DNA from 2 places in the Exiguobacterium sp. Helios genome. Region 1 is predicted to be linked to the other one. Evidence: a T-box and tRNA genes for the amino acid it is inferred to sense, from the RefSeq annotation. Region 1 holds a T-box; the other holds one or more tRNA genes.

The links. A T-box is a leader RNA that pairs with one kind of tRNA and senses whether it is charged. The one in region 1 lies ahead of tyrS (tyrosine--tRNA ligase), so its partner is inferred to be a tRNA-Tyr.
Region 2: it encodes a tRNA-Tyr, which carries the amino acid that the T-box ahead of tyrS (tyrosine--tRNA ligase) is inferred to sense. The anticodon was not compared.

The regions. Positions count from the first base shown of each region.
Region 1 covers NZ_CP053557.1:2,483,015-2,487,415, reverse strand. Annotated here, with positions in the region: gene HNY42_RS12940 (transglycosylase domain-containing protein) at 1-1,522, opposite strand, end outside; T-box leader at 1,673-1,874, shown strand; gene tyrS (tyrosine--tRNA ligase) at 1,923-3,170, shown strand; gene HNY42_RS12930 (biotin transporter BioY) at 3,220-3,747, opposite strand; gene rpsD (30S ribosomal protein S4) at 3,863-4,401, opposite strand, start outside.
Region 2 covers NZ_CP053557.1:939,862-944,262, reverse strand. Annotated here, with positions in the region: gene trmL (tRNA (uridine(34)/cytosine(34)/5-carboxymethylaminomethyluridine(34)-2'-O)-methyltransferase TrmL) at 1-78, opposite strand, end outside; gene HNY42_RS04910 (methylated-DNA--[protein]-cysteine S-methyltransferase) at 78-563, opposite strand; gene queG (tRNA epoxyqueuosine(34) reductase QueG) at 553-1,698, opposite strand; tRNA gene HNY42_RS04900 (tRNA-Gly) at 1,786-1,856, opposite strand; tRNA gene HNY42_RS04895 (tRNA-Gly) at 1,897-1,967, opposite strand; tRNA gene HNY42_RS04890 (tRNA-Leu) at 1,972-2,052, opposite strand; tRNA gene HNY42_RS04885 (tRNA-Cys) at 2,088-2,161, opposite strand; tRNA gene HNY42_RS04880 (tRNA-Gly) at 2,168-2,242, opposite strand; tRNA gene HNY42_RS04875 (tRNA-Gln) at 2,251-2,322, opposite strand; tRNA gene HNY42_RS04870 (tRNA-His) at 2,333-2,405, opposite strand; tRNA gene HNY42_RS04865 (tRNA-Trp) at 2,419-2,489, opposite strand; tRNA gene HNY42_RS04860 (tRNA-Tyr) at 2,494-2,577, opposite strand; tRNA gene HNY42_RS04855 (tRNA-Phe) at 2,605-2,680, opposite strand; tRNA gene HNY42_RS04850 (tRNA-Asp) at 2,688-2,763, opposite strand; tRNA gene HNY42_RS04845 (tRNA-Met) at 2,775-2,848, opposite strand; tRNA gene HNY42_RS04840 (tRNA-Glu) at 2,860-2,934, opposite strand; tRNA gene HNY42_RS04835 (tRNA-Ser) at 2,956-3,046, opposite strand; tRNA gene HNY42_RS04830 (tRNA-Asn) at 3,073-3,147, opposite strand; rRNA gene rrf (5S ribosomal RNA) at 3,154-3,269, opposite strand; rRNA gene HNY42_RS04820 (23S ribosomal RNA) at 3,318-4,401, opposite strand, start outside.

The sequences.
Region 1 (4,401 bases):
CGGTGACGTTTCCACGGTAACGTCCGCCTTCATTGTTGATTGGATTATCACCGGGTTGACGCGGAACGGTCTGGTAATAATACTCTTCGTCATTAATGGTCGATGCCGGTGTGATTAATCCATTTTCAATTCCGTTCGAATAAACAAGAATTGGTTTAGCAGTCGAACCGATTTGACGTTTCGCCTGGAAAGCACGGTTGAAGTCATCGGCTGTTCCATCCGTATAACGTCCACCAACAAATCCTAAAATCCGACCTGTTTCATTTTGAACCATGACAGCAGCGGTTTCTTCCGGATCTTTTTTCGTGACTGTCTTTTTCGTTTTTGGATTGACGACTTGTTTGTATTGCGGCGCACTCGGGAAGTTCGACGCATTTTTAGCCGGTGTTTGCATCGCTTCGTGAATCTTTTTATCCAGTGTCAAATGAATTTTATATCCACCTTGTCGCATCGCAATCAATGCCTGATCCCGATAATTGGCTTTGACTTCGGCAAGTTCAGAAGGTTTAACCTCATCTTCTTTGATCCCGTCCTGTTTCATGAAATAGCTTGTCATGATTTTAAGTGCTTCTTTTTCAGCTAAATCATAGACATACGGATACGTATCACGTGAACGTTTTGATGTTTTAGAAAAATCTTTTGTAATATCGTATTTTACAGCTTTCTCATATTGTGCTTTTGTAATGCTTTTCGCGACATACATTCGCTTTAAGACCGTTTTCATCCGGTTGGTACTCGGCGTCAAATCTTTTTTGACCACTCCACCTTGAAGGTAAGGTGTGTAGTAGTAAGGATTTTTTGGAATACCTGCGAGGAAAGCAGCTTGTGGTAACGTCAGTTTTTTGGCCGGTTTGTTAAACACACCACGTGACGCAGCTTCGATTCCGGCGATATTTCGTCCCAGTGAATTTCGACCAAACGAAACGACATTCAGATAAGCTTGCAGGATCTCATCTTTTGTCATCGCATTTTCGAGACGCAGAGCCAAAATGATTTCTTTGGCTTTCCGTTCAAACGAGACTTCATTCGTGAGGATTTGGTTTTTGATCAACTGTTGTGTCAACGTACTTCCGCCTGTCCGGGAAGACGAGTTCGTCACCTCTTGTAAGACGGCACGTAATGTAGCTTTTGGTACGACTCCATCATGCTCGTAAAAATCAACATCTTCTGTCGATAGGACAGCATCGAGCAGATAAGGAGAAATTTCCTTAATATTGACAGGTTGACGTTCTTCGTCCGTGGCAATGTTCGTCAGCTTTTCGCCACTTCCCCAATAAATCTCACTCGTAATGGCATAACTGTTTACTTGTTGTTTCATTTCTGTCAGTTTCGGTGCTTTTGTATCTTTGACAAGCGAAGCGAAATAACCGCCCGCTGCTCCGACAGAAAAACTTCCGACTAACAAGACCCCTATGATGAGGAATAAAATGATATTCCAAGATACGTCGTATGTGATATTCGACCAGTGCCGAACGGCTTTCGTCCGGGGATGATTCCAAAACTTGAACCAGTTCTCGCGCATAAATGATCTCCTTTACATCTTAAACTTGGGTGTAAATTAACATTAAATCACAGATAGACGTATTATACCATAACTGAAGTATTAGAAAATGGCTTGACAGTGGATTCTGCTTCAACGTATCATGGAAACATCTTAATCAAACGTATAGTAGAATCAGCTGTGATTGGAAAAAAGTAATGAACCGCTCCCTGTATCAGAGACCTAGTGGTGCTGCGAACTAGGACATAGCGCTTCATGAATTACGCTTCCAGGAGCTTCTTGAGAAATCAGGCGGTCTGCCCCGTTATCGGCAATCTAAGTGGCATGAGGTTCATGCAATTAGGGTGGTACCACGGAATATTCCGTCCCTTCGTTCAGACGAGGGGACGGTTTTTTTTAGACTATTTTAGGGGGAAGACAGATGACGTTACTGGAAGATTTAGAGTTTCGCGGATTGATCAGTCAAATGACGGACGAAGAAGGAATTAAAGAATTACTTGAAAGTCCGACGACACTATACACTGGATTTGATCCAACAGCAGATTCACTCCACATCGGACACTTATTGCCGATTCTTGTGTTAAAACGTTTCCAACAAGCGGGACACCATGCGATTGGATTAGTCGGAGGGGCAACGGGAATGATTGGTGATCCGAGTGGCCGCTCGACAGAACGTTCATTGAATACATCGGATATCGTCGAAGAATTCGCCAACCGGATTAAAGGACAATTGTCACGCTTTTTGCCGCTTGATGGCGAAAATCCCGTAACGATTGCAAACAATCTTGACTGGACAAAGGATTTGACAATAATTGATTTCTTGCGCGACATCGGGAAACATTTCCCGATCAGCTACATGTTGGCGAAAGACTCCGTTGACTCACGTCTGCAAAACGGAATCTCGTTCACGGAGTTCTCCTACATGTTGCTTCAATCGTTCGATTTCTTGAAGCTGTACGAAAATGAAGGATGTCGCCTGCAGGTCGGTGGAAGTGATCAGTGGGGAAACATCACGGCAGGAATGGAATTGATTCGCCGCGTCGGTCATGACCAAAAGGCTTTCGGAATCACAGTGCCGCTCGTTACGAAATCGGATGGTCAAAAATTCGGGAAAACGGCCGGTGGAGCAGTTTGGCTCGATGCTGATAAAACGACACCGTACGAGTTTTACCAGTTTTGGTTCAACGTCGATGACCTTGATGTCATCAAGTTCTTAAAATATTTTACGTTCCTGACACCTGACGAAATCAACGCCCTTCAACAGGAAGTCGAGACGGCACCTGAAAAACGAGTTGCACAACGCCGGTTGGCAGAAGAAATGACAGTTCTCGTTCATGGCGCAGAGGCACTCGAACAAGCGGAACGGATTACAAAAGCATTGTTCAGCGGTGAAATCAAATCGTTGAAAGCAGAAGATATTGCCGATGCCTTCAAAGGAATGCCACGTTTCGCACTGGGAGAGGCAACAAACCTGGTCGACATCCTTGTCGAAGCCCAAATCAGTCCGTCGAAGCGTCAAGCACGCGAAGATGTGACAAACGGTGCGATTTACATCAATGGGGACCGAGAACAGGAATTGACAAAAGAGATTACGAAACAAGATGCGATTGGTGATTTCACGATCATCCGTCGTGGGAAAAAGAAATACTTCGTGCTCGAGCACGCTTGAAGCGAATAAAAAACAACGCTGGCGATTTCGTCAGCGTTGTTTTTTTTGTTTAAGCGACACGGAACAGGCGAAGGGGAAGCAAACGGACGGCGATCGTTGTTGCGAGCAACGCTTTTAGGACATCACCGAGAATAAACGGAATGTTGATTGTCAGGGCATCGAGGAACGACAGATGCAAGACGGCCATCAAACCGAACGTGCCGAGCAGATAAACGAGTCCGAGTCCAAACACGAGCATCCCGATGAATAGCGGAATGAAACGGCGTGTCCTTTCAGCGACGAGACCGATGAAGAAACCGGCAATCGGGAACGCAATCAGATAACCGACGGTCGGACCGACGAATGGGGCAAGTCCTCCTTTTCCACCAAGTAAGGGAAGACCGGCAGCGGCAAGCAATAAGAAGATCAGGACAGCCAGTCCCCCGCGTTTGGCACCGAGAATGGCACTGACCGTCATGATGGCGAGCATTTGAAGCGTGATCGGTACCGGACCGACGAGTTGAAGTTGCGGCAGTAAACTGACCGCAGAAATGATGGCAGCACCTAAAGCGATAAATGTAAGATCTTTTGTTTTCATAAGATGACACGTCCTCTATGTTTTGTGTTAACCAATATAAAATAAAGGTTAACACAAAACATGAAAAAGGGAAACAAAAAAAGCACCCACCGGAGTGGATGCTTGAAACAACTGATTAACGTGAGTAGTACTCAACGACGAGTTGTTCTTGGATTTGATCGTTCAATTCAGAACGCTCTGGAAGACGGACGAACGTTCCTTCGAGCTTCTCAGCATCGAAAGTAACGAAGTCTTTAGTTGCTGGTGCAACTTCGAGTGCTTCTTTGATAACGACAAAGTTCTTTGATTTTTCGCGAACTGAGATCGTTTGACCTGGTTTCACGCGGAACGACGGGATGTCGACGCGAGCGCCATCAACTTGGATGTGACCGTGGTTGACGAGCTGACGAGCAGCACGGCGTGTACGAGCCATACCCATACGGTAAACAACGTTGTCAAGACGTGCTTCAAGTAAGAACATGAAGTTCTCACCGTGGATACCAGGCATTTTGCCAGCATCGTTGAAGATACGGTTGAATTGGCGTTCGTTTACTCCGTACATGTGACGAAGCGTTTGCTTCGCTTGAAGTTGGAGACCGTACTCAGACATTTTGCGACGGCTGTTACCGTGTTGTCCTGGAGCGTACGGACGTTTTGCGATTTCTTTTCCTGTTT
Region 2 (4,401 bases), 1.5 Mb from region 1:
CGTCGCTGCGCATGTCCGTGAAATATTACCTGTATTTTGTGGAATTTCTGGTTGATACATGACGACGTGAATGGCCATTAATTCTTCTCTCCTAACTCACGCGCAAGCAGCGCTTCTTTATGGGCAATGCCACTGGCAAAACCCGTCATTTTACCGGATGCCCCAATAATCCGGTGACAGGGATAAATCAAAGCGATTGGATTCCGATTCAAAGCACCTCCGACTGCACGGGCCGCCTTTTCGGAACCAATCATTCGTGCCAGTTGTCCATAACTTGCTGTCTGGCCGAACGGAATCAATCTCAACGCTTCCAAGACACGCTGCTGGAAGACGGTCACTTCTAGCCGGCAAGGAACGTCATCCAATGCGCCCGGCTGTCCTCGTTCATATGCTTCAAGTGCATCGGCTAGAAAATCAGGCAACGGTGCCTCATAATAGGCAGCTTCGTCAAGATATTGCTTCAGACGATTCATGTCATGTCCAAAATCGAGATAGACGACTTCATCTTCTTCCCACCCGATAACCAACTCACCAAACGTATAGGTCAATTTTTTATACGGCATGCCCGCTCCCCCATTCCTCAAGCAAACGATTCCCTTCCACTTGAACATCTTCCGCAGAATCAGTCAACAGACGCCCTTGGATATAGTCTTTTGCTTCTTGACCGGCAATCCGACCAATTGCCCAGACGGCAAGGGCTCGCATATCTTCCCGCTGATCGGTTTCAGCCATCACTCGCAAAGCCTCGAGTGCCGTCCGGTCTTGATAATGTACGAGCGCACAGACGGCGTTACGTTGAATTGGTTTTTTCCCACGCCATGCACCCGATAATGAACCAAACCGTGTTTTAAATTCACGATTACTAAGAGAAAGCAACGGAATGAGTAACGGTTTGACCTGTTCCGGATCAGGTTGCAGTTCGCTGTGTTGTGTGGCATGTTTTTTCCGGTTGTATGGACAAACTTGCTGACAGGTATCACAACCGTATAAACGATTTCCGAGGGCATATCGGAAATGTTCAGGAATCAGAGTCTTCGTTTGCGTAATGAACGAGATGCAACGTTTCGCATCGATGACACCCGGTTCAATCAGTGCATCCGTTGGACAAGCATCGAGACATTTATTGCAGGAACCGCACAACTCTTCGACCGGCTCATCCGGAGGCAGATATTGATCTGTAATCAATTCTCCTAAATAAAGATAAGAACCATGTTCCTCGCTAATGATGGAACAGTTTTTCCCGCTGAATCCGATCCCTGCCCGTTCTGCGACCGCACGATCGACCAGTTCTCCCGTGTCGACCATCGAACGTGATCGAGCTCCGGGGATCAGTTCTTGAATTTTTTCTTCCAGCAATGTCAATCGCTGCTTCAGAGCCTGATGGTAGTCCAGTCCCCAAGAAGAACGTCCAAAGATTCCGCGCCGTTCCCCTTCTTTTCCACGCGGAGCATCCTTGAGCTTACTTGGATAAGCGACGGCGATTGCGATGATGGAGACGGCATCATCCAGTAACAGCGTTGGTGTCGTCCGCCGTTCAAGATCGGGTTCTTCAAATCCGGAAGCATATCCTTTTTCTTGTTGTTGAATGAGACGCTGTTTCATCACCAGAAAAGGATCCGCTGTCGTAATACGGAATTCATCGATACCAATTTCTTTGGCATACCTCTGCAATTCTTTTTTCAACAATTCCCCCTGCATCGTATCTCTCCTTTCGCTTGTTTATCTCCATGCTAAACAAAAAGAGCAAAGTGTCAATTAAAAACGACACGTTGCTCTTTTCAGGTAAGCGGGTGAAGGGAATCGAACCCTCATCATCAGCTTGGAAGGCTGAGGTTTTACCACTAAACTACACCCGCATAATCAGGTGAATCTTAAATGAGATCGTACAAAGGTAAAAGCGGGTGAAGGGAATCGAACCCTCATCATCAGCTTGGAAGGCTGAGGTTTTACCACTAAACTACACCCGCAAGATACCGGTGGTCGGAATCGAACCGACACTCCAAAGGAACACGATTTTGAGTCGTGCGCGTCTACCAGTTCCGCCACACCGGCACAATCTCTTGCAAAACTATTCAATTAAGAATTATTGGAGGCGCCAGTCAGAATCGAACTGACGATAGAGGAGTTGCAGTCCTCTGCCTTACCACTTGGCTATGGCGCCATTTATTGGAGCGGAAGACGGGATTCGAACCCGCGACCCCGACCTTGGCAAGGTCGTATTCTACCACTGAACTACTTCCGCACAAAAAGCTGGGCTGGAAGGGATCGAACCTTCGCATGCTGGAATCAAAATCCAGTGCCTTACCACTTGGCCACAGCCCAATAATAAAAGGGCGACTGATGGGAATTGAACCCACGAATGCCGGAATCACAATCCGGTGCGTTAACCACTTCGCCACAATCGCCATAATAATAAAACAGGGGCAGCAGGAATCGAACCCGCGCTGACGGTTTTGGAGACCGTAGTTCTACCGCTAAACTATGCCCCTAAAGTGGTGGGGGGGGGCGGATTCGAACCGCCGAACCCGAGGGAGCGGATTTACAGTCCGCCGCGTTTAGCCACTTCGCTACCCCCCCACAAATGGGAAAACATTAAAAATCATATGGTGGCTTTGGACGGAATCGAACCGCCGACACGAGGATTTTCAGTCCTCTGCTCTACCGACTGAGCTACAAAGCCTTAATAATGGCGGTCCTGACGGGATTCGAACCCGCGATCTCCTGCGTGACAGGCAGGCATGTTAACCGCTACACCACAGGACCGTATGTAATAATTGCGGGGGCCGGATTTGAACCGACGACCTTTGGGTTATGAGCCCAACGAGCTACCAGACTGCTCCACCCCGCGATGATAAAAAATGGTGACCCGTACGGGAATCGAACCCGTGATACCGCCGTGAAAGGGCGGTGTCTTAACCGCTTGACCAACGGGCCATTTTATAATTGAAAATGTTATGGCGGAGAGCAAGGGATTCGAACCCTTGAGACGCTTATGACGCCTACACGATTTCCAATCGTGCTCCTTCGGCCACTCGGACAGCTCTCCATTGCATGTGGTGAAGAAGTAATAAATGGCTCCGCAAGTAGGATTTGAACCTACGACCTACCGGTTAACAGCCGGTTGCTCTACCACTGAGCTATTGCGGAACGATCGCCTGGCAGCGTCCTATCCTCACAGGGGGAAGCCCCCAACTACTTTCGGCGTTCAAGTGCTTAACTTCCGTGTTCGGCATGGGAACGGGTGTGACCACTTGGCTATCGTCACCAGACGACGGGCTCGCGCCCTCAAAACTGAAGTCATCAACAAGATCATCTGCTAGAACAAGGCCTCGACCGATTAGTATCACTCAGCTCCGCATGTCGCCATGCTTCCACCCGTGACCTATCTACCTCATCGTCTCTGAGGGGTCTTTCTTGATTACTCAAAGGGAAATCTCATCTTGGAGGGGGCTTCATGCTTAGATGCTTTCAGCATTTATCCCGTCCGCACGTAGCTACCCAGCGATGCTCCTGGCGGAACAACTGGTACACCAGCGGTGCGTCCATCCCGGTCCTCTCGTACTAAGGACAGCTCTCCTCAAATTTCCTGCGCCCACGACGGATAGGGACCGAACTGTCTCACGACGTTCTGAACCCAGCTCGCGTACCGCTTTAATGGGCGAACAGCCCAACCCTTGGGACCTACTCCAGCCCCAGGATGCGATGAGCCGACATCGAGGTGCCAAACCTCCCCGTCGATGTGGACTCTTGGGGGAGATCAGCCTGTTATCCCCAGGGTAGCTTTTATCCGTTGAGCGATGGCCCTTCCATGCGGAACCACCGGATCACTAAGCCCGACTTTCGTCCCTGCTCGACTTGTAGGTCTCGCAGTCAAGCTCCCTTCTGCCTTTGCGCTCTACGAATGATTTCCAACCATTCTGAGGGAACCTTTGGGCGCCTCCGTTACTGTTTAGGAGGCGACCGCCCCAGTCAAACTACCCGCCTGACACGGTCCTCCAGCCGGATGACGGCTGCGAGTTAGAGACTCTATGCATGAAGGGCGGTATCCCAAGGGTGACTCCTCCGAAGCTGGCGCTCCGGTCTCGACGTCTCCCGCCTATCCTGTACATCATGCACAAAGCCTCAATATCAGGCTGTAGTAAAGCTCCATGGGGTCTTTCCGTCCTGTCGCGGGTAACCTGCATCTTCACAGGTACTATGATTTCACCGGGTCTCTCGTTGAGACAGTGCCCAAATCGTTACGCCTTTCGTGCGGGTCGGAACTTACCCGACAAGGAATTTCGCTACCTTAGGACCGTTATAGTTACGGCCGCCGTTTACTGGGGCTTCGGTTCAAAGCTTCGCTTGCGCTAACCCATCCCCTTAACCTTCCAGCACCGGGCAGGCGTCAGCCCCTATACG